DNA from 3 places in the Agrobacterium sp. O3.4 genome. Region 1 is predicted to be linked to each of the others. Evidence: riboswitches for the same ligand, from Rfam matches in the RefSeq annotation. Region 1 holds a riboswitch; each other region holds the start of a gene.
The links. Region 1 has a riboswitch for thiamine pyrophosphate ahead of thiB (thiamine ABC transporter substrate binding subunit). Riboswitches for the same ligand answer to the same signal wherever they lie in the genome.
Positions count from the first base shown of each region.

Region 2: linked by a shared signal. The riboswitch ahead of thiC (phosphomethylpyrimidine synthase ThiC) and the one ahead of thiB (thiamine ABC transporter substrate binding subunit) in region 1 are both predicted to bind thiamine pyrophosphate.
Region 3: linked by a shared signal. The riboswitch ahead of M0412_RS16610 (ABC transporter permease) and the one ahead of thiB (thiamine ABC transporter substrate binding subunit) in region 1 are both predicted to bind thiamine pyrophosphate.

Region 1 is NZ_JALPZP010000003.1:178,653-183,157, forward strand. It holds gene thiP (thiamine/thiamine pyrophosphate ABC transporter permease ThiP) at 1-806, opposite strand, end outside; gene thiB (thiamine ABC transporter substrate binding subunit) at 826-1,839, opposite strand; TPP riboswitch at 1,877-1,987, opposite strand; gene M0412_RS18100 (VOC family protein) at 2,033-2,425, opposite strand; gene M0412_RS18105 (ABC-F family ATP-binding cassette domain-containing protein) at 2,517-4,343, opposite strand; gene M0412_RS18110 (thiamine diphosphokinase) at 4,348-4,505, opposite strand, start outside.
Region 2 is NZ_JALPZP010000003.1:20,333-24,837, reverse strand. It holds gene M0412_RS17395 (amino acid--[acyl-carrier-protein] ligase) at 1-480, opposite strand, end outside; gene M0412_RS17390 (acyl-CoA dehydrogenase family protein) at 485-1,666, opposite strand; gene M0412_RS17385 (acyl carrier protein) at 1,666-1,917, opposite strand; TPP riboswitch at 2,100-2,211, shown strand; gene thiC (phosphomethylpyrimidine synthase ThiC) at 2,304-4,127, shown strand; gene thiO (glycine oxidase ThiO) at 4,129-4,505, shown strand, end outside.
Region 3 is NZ_JALPZP010000002.1:837,239-841,743, forward strand. It holds gene thiD (bifunctional hydroxymethylpyrimidine kinase/phosphomethylpyrimidine kinase) at 1-59, opposite strand, end outside; gene thiE (thiamine phosphate synthase) at 56-718, opposite strand; gene M0412_RS16600 (hydroxyethylthiazole kinase) at 705-1,445, opposite strand; gene M0412_RS16605 (ABC transporter substrate-binding protein) at 1,442-2,392, opposite strand; gene M0412_RS16610 (ABC transporter permease) at 2,389-3,174, opposite strand; TPP riboswitch at 3,303-3,405, opposite strand; gene M0412_RS16615 (alpha-glucosidase) at 3,442-4,505, opposite strand, start outside.

The DNA of each region.
Region 1 (4,505 bases):
ATTTCCGCTTCCGGCGATGGCAGAAAGGCAAGAAGGCCAAGCAGGATTGCGGTAAGGACAATCTGTAAAACTGAGAGCGCGATCGCCCGCTGCGGATCGAAATCGAACCGCAGCGCCTGATAGATCGCCACCTCCAGTGTCGTGGCTGCCGGGCCACCACCAAGCAGCAGCACCAGCGTGAAGCTGGTGGCGCACAGCATGAAGACAAGTCCGGCAATACCGGGAACAAGCCGCGAAATCGCCGGCCATTCGATGAAGCGGAAAGTTGAAACCGGCCCCATGCCCAGGCTTGCCGCCATGCGCCAATATTCACCCGGAATGCGCTCCAGCCCGGCCAGCATTAGCCGCACGCAGAGCGGCAGATTGAAGAACACGTGGGCGATAAGAATCCCGGAAAGGCCGTAAATGCTGAAGGGTTGCTCCGCGCCGGCAAAAACGAGAACCGTATTCAAGACACCCTGCCTGCCCCAGATGGCGATAATGCCGAATGCGCCGACAATGACCGGCAGCCCCATCGGCACCGCCATCAGCCTGATAATCCATATCCTTCCCCAAAAATCCCGCCGTCGGGCGAGCGCCAGCGCCACCGGCAGGCCGAGAACGATGGACAGGAAGGTGGAAAGCATTGCCTGATAAAGCGTGAAGCGCAGGATACGCAGCGTATAGGTATCCATGATGCCCGCAGCCGATGCGCCGGCATCAAAAGACAGGAGGGCCGCAACAGCGAGCGCCATGAACAGGAAAACGGCGGCAAAGGCCGCCGTTCCGAAAACAATGGATCGCCGGTAATCGCGACGCAGCATCATGGGTGGGCGTGCCTTTTCCTCAATTCATGCTCATGGCCACAAGCCATTCGTCGATCCAGGCCTTGCGGTTCTTCGCCACCTCTTCCGGATCCATCAGAAAGGTCTTGGCAGGCACGACGAGTTTGGAAAACGCCTCGGGCAAAGGCTTCGATGTCGCCGCAACCGGCATCATCCAGTTGTTTTCGGGAATGGCATCCTGAAAACCTGATGTGAGCGTGAAAGCAAGAAACTGCTTTGCCAATTGCTTGTGCGGTGCGTTTTTGAGAAGGCCGGCCACTTCGATCTGGATGTAATGTCCCTCCGAGAAGGAGGCAGCCTGATAGCGATCCGTCTTTTCGGCGACCATGTGATAGGCAGGCGAAGTGGTGTAGGAAAGCACCATCGGCACCTCACCCTTGGTGAAGAGACCGTAGGATTCCGACCAGCCCGGCGTGACAGTCAGGATGCGTTTCCTGAGCTTCGCCCAGGCCTCGGGAGCCTTGTCGCCATATACCGATTTCACCCACAGAAGTAGCCCAAGCCCCGGCGTGGAGGTACGCGGATCCTGAATGGCGATCTTCTGCGAAGGATCGCCGTCCACCAGTTCTTTCAGGCTCATCGGCGGATTTTTTACCGTCTGCGTGTCATAGATGACCGCGAAGTGCCCATAATCATAGGGGACGAAGACATCGTCCTCATAACCACCCGGCACCTTGGCCGCCGATGTATCGATGCCGCTGACATCGAAAAGGCCGGTCTGTTTCGCTTCCGCGATGAGGTTGGTGTCGAGACCAACGACGACATCCGCCCTGGATCCCGCACCTTCCAGTTTCAGGCGGTTGAGCAGCGCCACACCATCCGCCACGCCGATAAAATTGACCGTGCAACCACAAACCTTCTCGAAGGCTTCCTTGACCTTGGGACCGGGTCCCCATTCGGACACGAAGCTCTCATAGGTGTAGACGGTGAGTTCCTGCTTGTCCTGTGCGACGGCAAGGCCGGGCAGAAACAGCGAGGCGGCAACGATGGAATTCAGGAAAAGACGACGGCGCACGGGTATCTCCTCAAAACAAAAAGGGAAATAGCCGCCTGCCTTGAAGCCGTCTAATCCCTCCGCCGGTATGAACCGGATCAGGTTCTTCGGGTTGGCAAGCCTCTCAGCCTTTTGCACGCAAGCACAAAAGACACCCCGTTAGATCAAGATGATGGTGTAGTCCCGCCGTCTGCGATTGGCAAGATGGCTGTCGTCAGCCCTGCGCCGTCATATGCACCAGTTCCCAGACGTGACCATCAGGATCCTGAAAACTGCCGGCATACATGAAGCCGTGATCCTGAACGGGTTTCCAGCCACTGCCACCGGAGGCAAGCGCGGTTGCAATCATCCGGTCGATTTCCTCGCGGCTTCCGGCGGACAGGCAGGTCAGCACTTCGGTGCTACTCTTCGCATCGGCAATATCGCCATTGATGAAATCGCGAAAACGCTCTTCCTGGAGCAGCATCACGAAGATGTTCTCCTCCACGATCATGCAGAGCGTTCGATCGTCAGAATATTCTGGATTGAAGCTGAAACCCAGCGCCGTGAAGAAGTTTCTGGATGTCTCGATATTCTTGACGGGCAGATTGACGAAGATCATGCGCATTTTCTGAACTCCTCCGAACCCGCACAGGAAACGGCAATTCCGCCTCCCTGTCAAAGGCGGATACAACTCAATCGGCAAAAGACGATCGCCTTCAGCCTTCCAGTTCCTCGCGCAGCATCTCCAGCTCCAGCCATTCTTCTTCCATGGTCTCGAGCTTTTCACGCAGCTTGGTCATTTCCTGCGCCAGCGTATTGAATGTGGCAGGATCCTTGGTGAATAGCGCGGGATCAGCCATGCGCTGCTCACGTTTTGCGATTTCGCTCTGCGCTTTTTCCATCTCCTTCGGCAGATTTTCGAGTGCGAATTTCTGCTTGAAAGAAAGCTTTCCCTTGGCCTTTGCAGGCTCCTGCGAAGCGGAAGTCGAAGGTGCGGCCTTCGCCTTTTCCTGTTTCTCCGCCTTGCGTTTTTCCTCCGCCGCGCCCTTGCGCTGCGCCATCATATCCGAATAACCGCCGGCATATTCGATCCAGCGTCCATCCGGCTGATCCGGATTGGCGGGTGCAATGGTGGAGGTGACGGTACGGTCAAGAAAATCACGGTCGTGGCTGACGAGGATGACGGTGCCGGAAAAACCCGCAACGATTTCCTGCAACAGATCGAGCGTTTCGATATCGAGATCGTTGGTCGGCTCGTCGAGGATCAGGAGGTTGGTCGGCCGCGCCAGAATGCGCGCCAGAATAAGCCGGGCACGCTCGCCGCCAGAGAGGTTGCGGATCGGCGTGCGGGCCTGTTCCGGCTGGAACAGGAAATCCTTCATGTAACCCGTAACGTGCTTCACTTCGCCATTGACCAGCAGATTGTCGCCGCGCCCATCAGTCAGGTAATGCGCCAGCGTATCGTTGGGATTGAGATCCTCACGCTTCTGGTCAAGCGTTGCGATTTCCAGATTGGTGCCGAGCTTCACCGTTCCGCTATCGGGCTCAAGCTGGCCGGTCAGCATTTTCAAAAGTGTGGTTTTGCCGGCACCATTCGGCCCGACGAAACCGATACAATCGCCACGATGCACCCTGAGCGAAAACGGCGCGACGATCACGCGCTCATCGTAAGCCTTGGTGATGGCCTCGGCCTCGATGACCAGCTTGCCGGATTCCCGCACGTCCGAAGCCGTGGCCTGCACGGAGCCCTGCGGTCCCTTGTGGCCGCGATATTCGGCGCGCATGGCCTGAAGTTCACCGACGCGGCGCATGTTGCGCTTGCGCCGCGCGGTCACGCCGTACCGCATCCAGTGTTCTTCACGCTCGATCGCCTTGCCAAGCTTGTGCTGCTCCAGCTCTTCCTCTTCCAGCACCTTGTCACGCCATTCCTCGAAATGGGCAAAGCCGCGATTGAGGCGGCGCGACTGGCCGCGATCGAGCCACACGGTCGAGGTCGAGACTTTTTCGAGAAAACGCCGGTCGTGCGAAATCAGCACCAGCGCGCTGCGCGTCTGCTGCAATTCGCTTTCAAGCCATTCAATGGTGGGCAGGTCCAGATGGTTGGTCGGCTCGTCCAGCATCAGAATATCAGGCTCCGGCGCCATGACGCGGGCAAGCGCCACACGCCGCGCTTCGCCACCGGAAAGGCTTGCCGGATTTTCCTGTCCCGTCAGGCCGAGATGTTCGAGCAGGTACGTCACCCGATAAGGGTCATCACCCGGCCCAAGCCCCGCTTCGGCATAGGCCTGAACGGTATCGTAACCGGCAAAATCCGGTGCCTGCTCCAGATAACGGATGGTAGCGGAAGGATGGCGGAAAACCTCGCCCGACTGCGCCTCGACCAGCCCGGCAGCGATCTTCATCAGGGTCGATTTACCCGAGCCGTTGCGCCCGACAAGGCAGATGCGGTCGCCCGGCTCCACCTGGAAATTGGCGCCGTCGAGCAGCGGAGTCACGCCGAAAGTCAGCTTGATATCGTCGAGTTTCAAAATTGGGGGTGCCAAGGCGTCAGGCTCCGGTCAGATCATAGGGGCGGGCGAGGACTATGGCTTTGCCGCTTTTCAGCGAGAAATGCACAGGGCCGCCATTCGCGACATTGGAAATAGTGCGGGAAGAGCCGAAAGCAAGCGCGAAATCGTCAAGCGGATAACGCACATTGCCGATAT
Region 2 (4,505 bases), 160 kb from region 1:
CTGCTGGCGCGCCGGATCCTTGGAGGGTTCGTGGCGGAAGCAATAGGACTGGATGTCATAGAGACCGCCGCCGGCGGGCAGCGCGCCGCGCTTGGCGATCGTCGGATAAAGCGGATAGCAGGCTGCCGGCGTCAGCACGATGTCTGTGGCTTTCTGGTCCTTGGTCCAGTCTTCACCCTCATCCATGCATTTCAGAAGGCTGACATGGTCAAGCTCGCAGCCGCAGAAGGAATGGACCGTGCCGGCCAGCTGCGGAAAGCTTTTCATGTAGCCGCTTTTTTCGAAGTAGGCGCGGTTGATGCCGGGCGGAAAACGGATCGCTTCGGCGCCATCGGCGGCGCCCGTGCGGTCGATCAGCCGCTCGAATGCGGCAATCACGTCCTCGAACTGGCCGCTGCGTCCATAAAGACCGTCCACACCCGTTTCAATCAGCAGGCCTTCTTCGAACAGTCGATCGAGGAACGATGTTTGCATGTCCATGGTCTTATCCCAAGAGGCTGGTGTCCTGCTTGTGAACCAGCAGGAGATTGGCGGAATTGCCGAGAATACGGTCGTTGGAAATCATCAGGCGGGCGGAATGCGCGTCGCGCAGATGCCGGCCGAGGCTGTAGGGCGTGCCGTTCTTGTAGCCCATGATGCCGCAGACCAGCATGGCGTGGTCGATGATCTCGAGAATGGTTTCCGAAGAGCAGATCTTCACATTGTTCATGGCGACAGCAAAAGCCATGGACATCAGCTTTTCGGCATCGCTCTTGGTGTCCTCATAAGCCTTGATGCCGGCAATGATATTGGATTTCACCACCTGCAGCTTGGTGGAGACCTCGGCAAGCCGTATCGCGCCGGGAGGGGCGGTGCCGGGCGATTTGCGGGCCGCGGCTCTGACGAAGGATTGCGCGCGCAGCACCGCGTCGGAGGCGATGCCATACCATACGGCGCTCCACAGGAGATGCGAGCTTGCAAGCATGGATTGTGCAGCGATTTCCGCGAAGGGCTTCGGGAAAATCTGCGCCGCCGGCGCTTCGCCGCGGAACAGGAAGCCGTCCGAACAGGTGCCGCGCATGCCGAGCGTATCCCAGATATGGGTCTTTTCGAGCGTGTACTGGTTTTTCAGGAAAACCGTCATCACCTGATCGGCAGGCGCGGCGTCCTTATGGGCGCGCGAGGTGATGAGGATCGCATCGGCATTACTGCCATAGGAAATGACGGTGGCATCCTTTTCCAGCCGGCAGCTATCGCCATCCACCTCGATCGCGCAGATGGAATTGCGTAGATTGCCGCCAATGCCGCCTTCGGTGGTGGCGGAGCCGAGCAGAAGCTGTTCGCCGGCGATGCGGCGCATGAAGCCCGCATGCCATGCGCTTGCCTCGCCGTGTTCCACCAGGCTGGACAGCTTGATGTGATGCATGGCGAAAATCATCGCAGCTGCCGAACAGGCCTGGCCGATCCGCGCGCAGATATCGGCGATTTGCTGCAGGGATGCGCCTTCACCGCCGAGGGCGGAGGGGACCTGGATGCCCAGCAGGCGTTCCTGCCGCAGCGCATCGACAGCTTCCTGCGGGAAGCGGCCGGTGACATCCACCTCATCCGCATGTTTGGCGGCAATGGTCGCGACACGGCCCGCGCGCGCGGACAGCGTTTCATCCTGCGGCGCTACGGTCACGTTCATCAGGCAGCCTCTTTACCATCCAGGATGAGCTTAACGGTGTCTTCAATGGCCTTGATGCTGGCGAAAGACTTGCGGTTCAGCAGATTGTCGGGAAACTCGATATCGAATGCTTCTTCGATACCCAGCATCAGTTGCACCGATGCAAAGGAAGAAAGGCCTGCCGCATAAAGATCTGCTTCATCTGCAATCGTATCGACGGGGGTGGGAAGCTGGCCGAATTTTGCCAGTATTTCACGAATAGTCGCATTCATTCCGACGTATCTCCAATGAAATTAACATTAGGAAGGTTTGTGCTTATCGTTATGTCGCAAACGATAATATTCACCTAAACCGTTAGGTTAATTACAACTAACGGCAGCATGCGCCATTCCCGCACCTTTGCCAAGCGTTGATCGGCGGCCTTGACAAAAGGCGGCCGGTGTTTTTTCCTGTGGCCATTCACCAGGGGTGTCCCGTCAAGGGGCTGAGATTCTGCTTTCATGCGCAGTGACCCGTTGAACCTGATCCAGTTCATACTGGCGTAGGGACGGTGCAAAAACCTGATGTCGGCTGGCGTGTGCATTGCGCTGTCGGCGGCGGTATTTTCCATCATTCCGGCTCGAACTGGGTCTCCACTGTCAAACTTTGGAGCCTCAAGATGAATATCGCTGCCAAGAATATCCCGCTGTCGGTCACCACCGGGCCGCATGCGGCCTCCACGAAAATCCACAAGCCAGGAATTTTACATCCGCATATCCGCGTGCCGATGCGCGAGATCGCCGTCCACCCGACGGCAGGCGAACCGCCGGTAACGGTTTATGATTCCTCCGGTCCCTATACCGATCCCACGCATCCCGTTCTGATTGAAAAAGGTCTGCCGCGACTGCGTCATGACTGGGTCGTGGCACGTGGTGATGTCGAGGCTTACGAGGGTCGGCACGTCAAGCCGGAGGATAACGGCTTTGCCACCGGCGAGCGCCTGACGCCGGAATTTTCCGTGCGCCACCAGCCACTCAGGGCGACTGCCGGCAAAGCGGTGACACAGCTTGCCTATGCGCGAGCCGGCATCATCACCCCGGAAATGGAATTCATCGCCATCCGCGAAAATCTCGGGCGCGAGGCGGCCAAGGAGAAGCTGGTGCGCGACGGAGAAAGCTTTGGCGCGCATATCCCTGACTACGTGACGGCCGAATTCGTTCGGCAGGAAGTGGCGTCGGGTCGGGCCATCATTCCTGCCAATATCAATCATTCGGAACTTGAACCGATGATCATCGGCCGCAATTTTCTGGTGAAGATCAACGCCAATATCGGCAATTCTGCCGTCACTTCCTCCATGGCGGAAGAGGTGGAGAAGATGGTCTGGGCGATCCGCTGGGGCGCGGATACCGTCATGGACCTTTCGACCGGGCGCAACATCCACAATATCCGCGAATGGATCATCCGTAATTCGCCGGTGCCGATCGGCACAGTGCCGCTTTATCAGGCGCTGGAGAAGGTCAATGGTATTGCCGAGGACCTGAATTGGGAGGTGTTTCGCGACACCCTGATCGAGCAGGCGGAGCAGGGGGTGGATTATTTCACCATCCATGCCGGCGTGCGGCTGCATTACATTCCGCTCACCGTCAACCGCGTTACCGGCATCGTCTCGCGCGGTGGGTCGATCATGGCCAAGTGGTGTCTGCATCATCATCGCGAGAGCTTTCTTTATGAGCATTTCGACGAGATTTGTGACATTTGCCGCGCCTATGACGTTTCCTTCTCGCTGGGCGATGGTCTGCGTCCCGGCTCGATCGCCGACGCCAACGACGCGGCTCAGTTCGCCGAGCTGGAGACGTTGGGCGAGCTGACGCAGATCGCCTGGGCGAAGGACTGCCAGGTGATGATCGAAGGCCCCGGCCATGTGCCGATGCACAAGATCAAGGAAAACATGGACAAGCAGCTGAAGACCTGCGGCGAGGCGCCCTTCTATACGCTTGGACCGCTGACGACCGATATTGCACCCGGTTACGACCACATTACGTCAGGCATCGGTGCGGCGATGATCGGCTGGTTCGGCACCGCGATGCTCTGCTACGTCACGCCCAAGGAACATCTCGGCCTGCCTGACCGTAACGACGTGAAGGTCGGTGTCATCACCTACAAGATCGCTGCCCATGCCGCCGACCTTGCCAAGGGCCATCCGGCGGCACAGGTGCGGGATGATGCGCTTTCGCGCGCAAGGTTCGAATTCCGCTGGGAAGATCAGTTCAACCTGTCGCTCGACCCGGATACGGCGCGGTCTTTCCATGATGAGACCCTGCCGAAGGAGGCGCACAAGGTCGCGCATTTCTGCTCCATGTGCGGGCCGAAATTCTGCTCAATGCGGATTTCCCATGATATCCGCGCCGAGGCGCAGAAGGAGGGGCTGGAGGCCATGGCCGCCCGCTTCAAGGAAGGCGGCGAGCTTTATATGCCGCTGCCGACGCCTGCAAATGCCGAATAAAATGCGCGTTCTTGTCAAGGGAACGGGGGTCGCCGGATTGACGGCGGCCTTCGAGCTGGCGCGGAGCGGTGTTGCTGTCGAGGTGTCGGAGCGCAATTCCGAGCCTTCTCGTGGGGCGTCGTTCTATGCGGGCGGCATGCTGGCGCCTTGGTGCGAGCGTGAAAGTGCTCAAGAGGCGGTTCTGACGCTCGGTAAGGTGGCGCCTGACTGGTGGGACGAAGCGGCTCCCGGCCTTGTAGTCCGTAACGGCACGCTGGTGGTCGCGCCTGCCCGCGACATGGCGGAGCTGTCTCGTTTCGCATCGCGGACCAGTGGCTATCGCTGGGTGGATGAGGGCGAAATCGCCGCTCTGGAGCCTGATCTTGCCGGCCGATTCCG
Region 3 (4,505 bases), on a different contig from region 1:
TGAATGCCGGCACCGCCGCCGCTGTCGGAGCCGGCAATGGTCAATGCAATGGATGTCATGGCTGTCTCGCTTTCAGCGCCGCGTCAATTGCAGAGCGGAAGCCCTTGGTTGCGCTGGCAATATCGCCTGCCCGGAAGATGGCGGAAATAACCGCGACACCATCCGCGCCGGCGGCGATGATTGACGGTACACGGGCAAGGTCGATACCGGCGATGGCGCCGACAGGCATATCCGGCCGCCATTCGCGCAGCAGGGCGCGAAGCGTCGCAAAACCATCGATACCGACCGGCTTGTCCGGGTTCACCTTGGAAACCGTTTCGAACACGCCGCCAATGCAGGCGTAATCGGCAGGCATGGAGGCCGCTCGCTCGGCATCGGCGCGGTTCTTGACGGTGAGGCCGATGATCGCCTTTTCGCCGAGAATGCGCCGTGCGGTCTTCGCATCCATGTCATCGGCACCGAGATGCACGCCATCAGCGCCGGAGGCGAGCGCCACATCGACGCGGTCGTTGATAACAAGCGGGACACCGGTGCCGGCGATGGCCTCATGAATGGCGCGGGCGTTGTCGATCATCTCCCGCGTCGAGCCGTGCTTGTCACGATATTGCAGAATGGTCGCACCGTTGAGTGCGGCCGCCAAAGCAAGCTCGGGTAAGGGCGCGACATCGGCAAGACTGGCATCGACCAATGCGTTGAGGCGGTAATCAACCTTGTTCATGCTCTATCCTCGCGTGGTTGATGATGTCTTCCCCTGAAATTTCGGAAAGCGCATCCAGAAATGCCGGTTCGAAGGTGCCGGGGCCTCTGGCCTGTTTCGCAGCTAACTCGGCGGAAACCCCTGTCACGGCAAGGGCGGAGGACGCCGCCGCCAGCGCATCTTTCTCCACGGCCATGAAAGCGGCGATGATGCCGCCCGAGAGGCAACCGGTGCCGGTGACCTTTGCCATCCATGGATGACCGTTGACGATCCTGACGCCACGGGTCGTGTCGCGGAGATGATCGACCGGCCCTGTTTCGATCCGCACCGCGTCGGGCACATCGCCGATCAGGCTCATTTCGGCGCGGTTACCGCGCACGATCGTCGGGGAAAGTGCGATGAGTTCGCGGGCAAACTCCAGACGGGATGGCGAATAATCGCAATGGACGGGGTCGACGATCCACGGCTTGCCGGATGCATTGGCGATCTCGATCGCCAGCCGGATGACCTTGCGCCGCTCGGCATCCAGCGTGCCGAGATTGACGGTCAATGCATCCGCCTTGGTGACGAAGCTCTCGATTTCCTCGAGCGAGGTGGTCATCGAGGGAATGCCGCCGACGACGGTGATGCCGTCGGCGGTGAATTTCTGCACCACGGTGTTCATCAGGCAGTGTACGCGCGGGCGCGTCTTGCGCACCCGCTCCAGAATCTCGGCGGCTTTTGCCGCTGTCGGGAAATTCGTCGTCATGGCTGCTGCAGCTCCACGGCGATATCGTCTGCCTTCGGTGCCTGCTTGATCAGCTGCATCTCCTGCATGAAGGCGCCGAAGCGGTCGTAGCGCGCGCGGTCGAGAGCGGCGGGACGTTTGGCGAAACGCGGTAGCGTGTCGAAGAAGGCCTGCTTGTTCAGCGCATCGTCAAGGTTCGGATAGGCTTTGATGAAAAGCTGCCAGGAGTCCTGCGGGTGATTGGTGATGAAGATCGCGGCCTGCTCCACGGCAGAGAGGAAACGCGGCAGGCGGTTGTCTTTTGCGAGATCGCGATGGGTGACGAAGATCAGCTCGTCATAGGCCGGCACACCATGTTCTTCCGGGAAGAAGGAACGGCCCTCGTGCCCCTCGAGCTTCATCTGCGTCAGTTCGAAATTGCGGAAACCGCCGAGCGTTGCATCCACCTTGCCGGCGATCAGCGACGGCGAGAGCGAGAAATTGACGTTGATGAGTTCGACATTATCCTTCGTCAGGCCGTCCTTTTCCAGCATGCGCTTAAGCATCGCATCTTCAAAACCGGAAACGGAAAAACCGACCTTCTTGCCCTTCAGGTCCTTCAGGCTCTTGATCGGCCCATCCGCGAGAACCGTGACGGTGTTCAGCGGAGTTTCCACCAGTGTGCCGAAACGCACGAGCGGCAGGCCGGCATCGTGATCGAGATAGAGGTTCGGCTGGTAATGCACGCCGATATCGGCCTGCTTTGCCGAGACGAGACGCGGCACGGCGGAAGGGTCGGCCGGCGGCACCAGTTCCACCTCCAGCCCGGCGTCGGCAAACAGGCCACGTTCCCTGGCGATCACCATCGGCGCATGATCGGGGTTCACGAACCATTCGAGCAATACGGTAAGCTTGTCGGCCGCCTGTGATTGCATGGGGGCAAATGCGCCTGCTGCCGCGACGACGAGGGAAAGAAGCGTTCGTTTCATGGTGCCGAAAGTCTCCGTAAATATCTGAGAGGAATGGTATGTTCTGTTTCCTTGGCCCAGGGGGCCAGATTGGCGGTCGCCCGGTCGACGATGAGCCGCAGCAGCACCGCCATGACGGCAAGAATGGCCATGGCGGCAAACATCGTGTCGGTCTGCATGCGGGCATTTGACTGGATCATGACGAAACCGAGCCCGGCCGAAGCACCCACCCATTCGCCGATGACGGCGCCCAGCGGGGCGAGTGGTGCGGCGACCCTCAGCCCGGAAATAAGCGATGGCAGCGCCAGCGGCACGCGCAGCCGGGTGAGGATCTGCCAGTGGCTTGCTTCCGTCAGCGAGGCGGCGTCGAGAATGGCGCGATCCGTGCGGTTAAGGCCATCGGTGAAGGAGGAGGCGACGGGGAAGAAGATGATGATCGCCGTCATCACCACTTTCGAGGCCATGCCGAAACCGAACCAGAGCACGAGAATGGGGGCGAGCACGAAGACCGGGAAGGCCTGCAGCACCAGAACCATGGGCCAGACGAGGCGGCCAAGACGCGGGATGGCGGCGATCGTAAACGCGACGAGAATGCCCGCCGTAACACCGGCCGCTAGCCCGAGCGCCATTTCGCCAAGCGTTACCATGGCCTGGCCGAACAGGAAGCCGGGCTGACGCCAGAAGGCGGCGGCGACATCGGCGGGCGACGGCAGGATATAGCGCGGCGGCGCAAACAGCCAAGTGCCTGCCTGCCACAGAAGCAGCAGGAGACCGATACCGTTCAATGCATGGGTGGCACGCATGAGCCGGACCTCAGACGCAAACGCACCATGTGCGAAGGACAGAAGGTTTCAGCATCATCATTCAGTCTCCAGATGTGACAATCACGGAGATCATGGCCAAGCGGAGAAGAGAAAGGGCAGCGCCTGAAGGGTGCGACAGTTTCCGTTCCTACGCCGGCATGACCCGGATCAGGTTCAAGGGTCCGGCTCATCGCCATCTCAGCACCGTTCGGTGCTCCCCTCGGAATGCGTCGGAAACTGTCGCTTTTTTAGCTGGCTGTCAACGGCTCAGATGCTGCGAAGCTGTTCAAACAGGGCGATATGTCGGCTATCGGCACGATAGAAAACCGCCGGCTGGCCGAGCGGCGCTTCGATGGTGACTTCGCGCCCGCCGGGATGGCGCGCGCTGCTCCACAGGTGCACCCATTCGCCATTGCCCGGAAGATAAAGCGTGCGCTGCGTTTCGCCCGCTTTCCAGACCGGCGCAACCAGCACGTCGGCTCCATAGAGATAACTGTCCTGAATGGCGTAGGTTTGCCGGTCATCCTCGAAATGCAGGAAAAGCGGGCGTTGCACCGGCAGACCTGTCTCGGCCGCCTCTGCGGAAAGCGATTTAAGATAGGGGGCGAGCGCGACGTAAATTGCCGTCATGCGAGCGAAATGGGCGAGAACCGTTTCGTCCTGATCGATCTGGAGATTGTCGCGCGGGCGGTTGCCCTCATGGGTGCGCATGACAGGCGTGAAGGCGGCCATCTCCGTCCACCGCATGATGAGTTCCGCTGTCCGGACATTGCCAAACAGGCTGGTGTATCCACCGATGTCGGAATGGTGATAGGCGTTGCCCATCAGGCCGGAGGAGAGCGCGCCGCAGATGACGGTGACAAGCCCGTCGTGGCGGGAGAAATCGACGGACTGGTCGCCGCCCCAGATCAGCGGGCAATGGGCCTGCACGCCGGTGAAGCCGGCGCGCATGAAAAACAGCGCTTCACCCGTCTTGCCCCGGCTTTCGACGGCCTTCGCGTTAACCTCGGCCCAGAGGGTGGGCCAGGCATTGTGCATCAGCTTGGCATCGACACCGTTGGAAAGGTTGATGTCGATCGGCAGATATTCGCCAAAATCGGCCATCCAGCCGGAAAGGCCGAAATCCAGCATGTTTTTGCCGATGATCTCTTCGGCAAACCAGTCGGCGGCGGCCGGATTGGTGAAATCGACGACGCCGCAGTCGAATTCGCCGAAATCCACCAGCGCCGTCTTGCCGTCTGCGCCAGTTGCGAAATAACCGGCTTCCTCGGCGACCGGGAATAGCCGGCCGTCAACGCAGAGATAGGGGTTCACATAGCCCAGGAAACGAA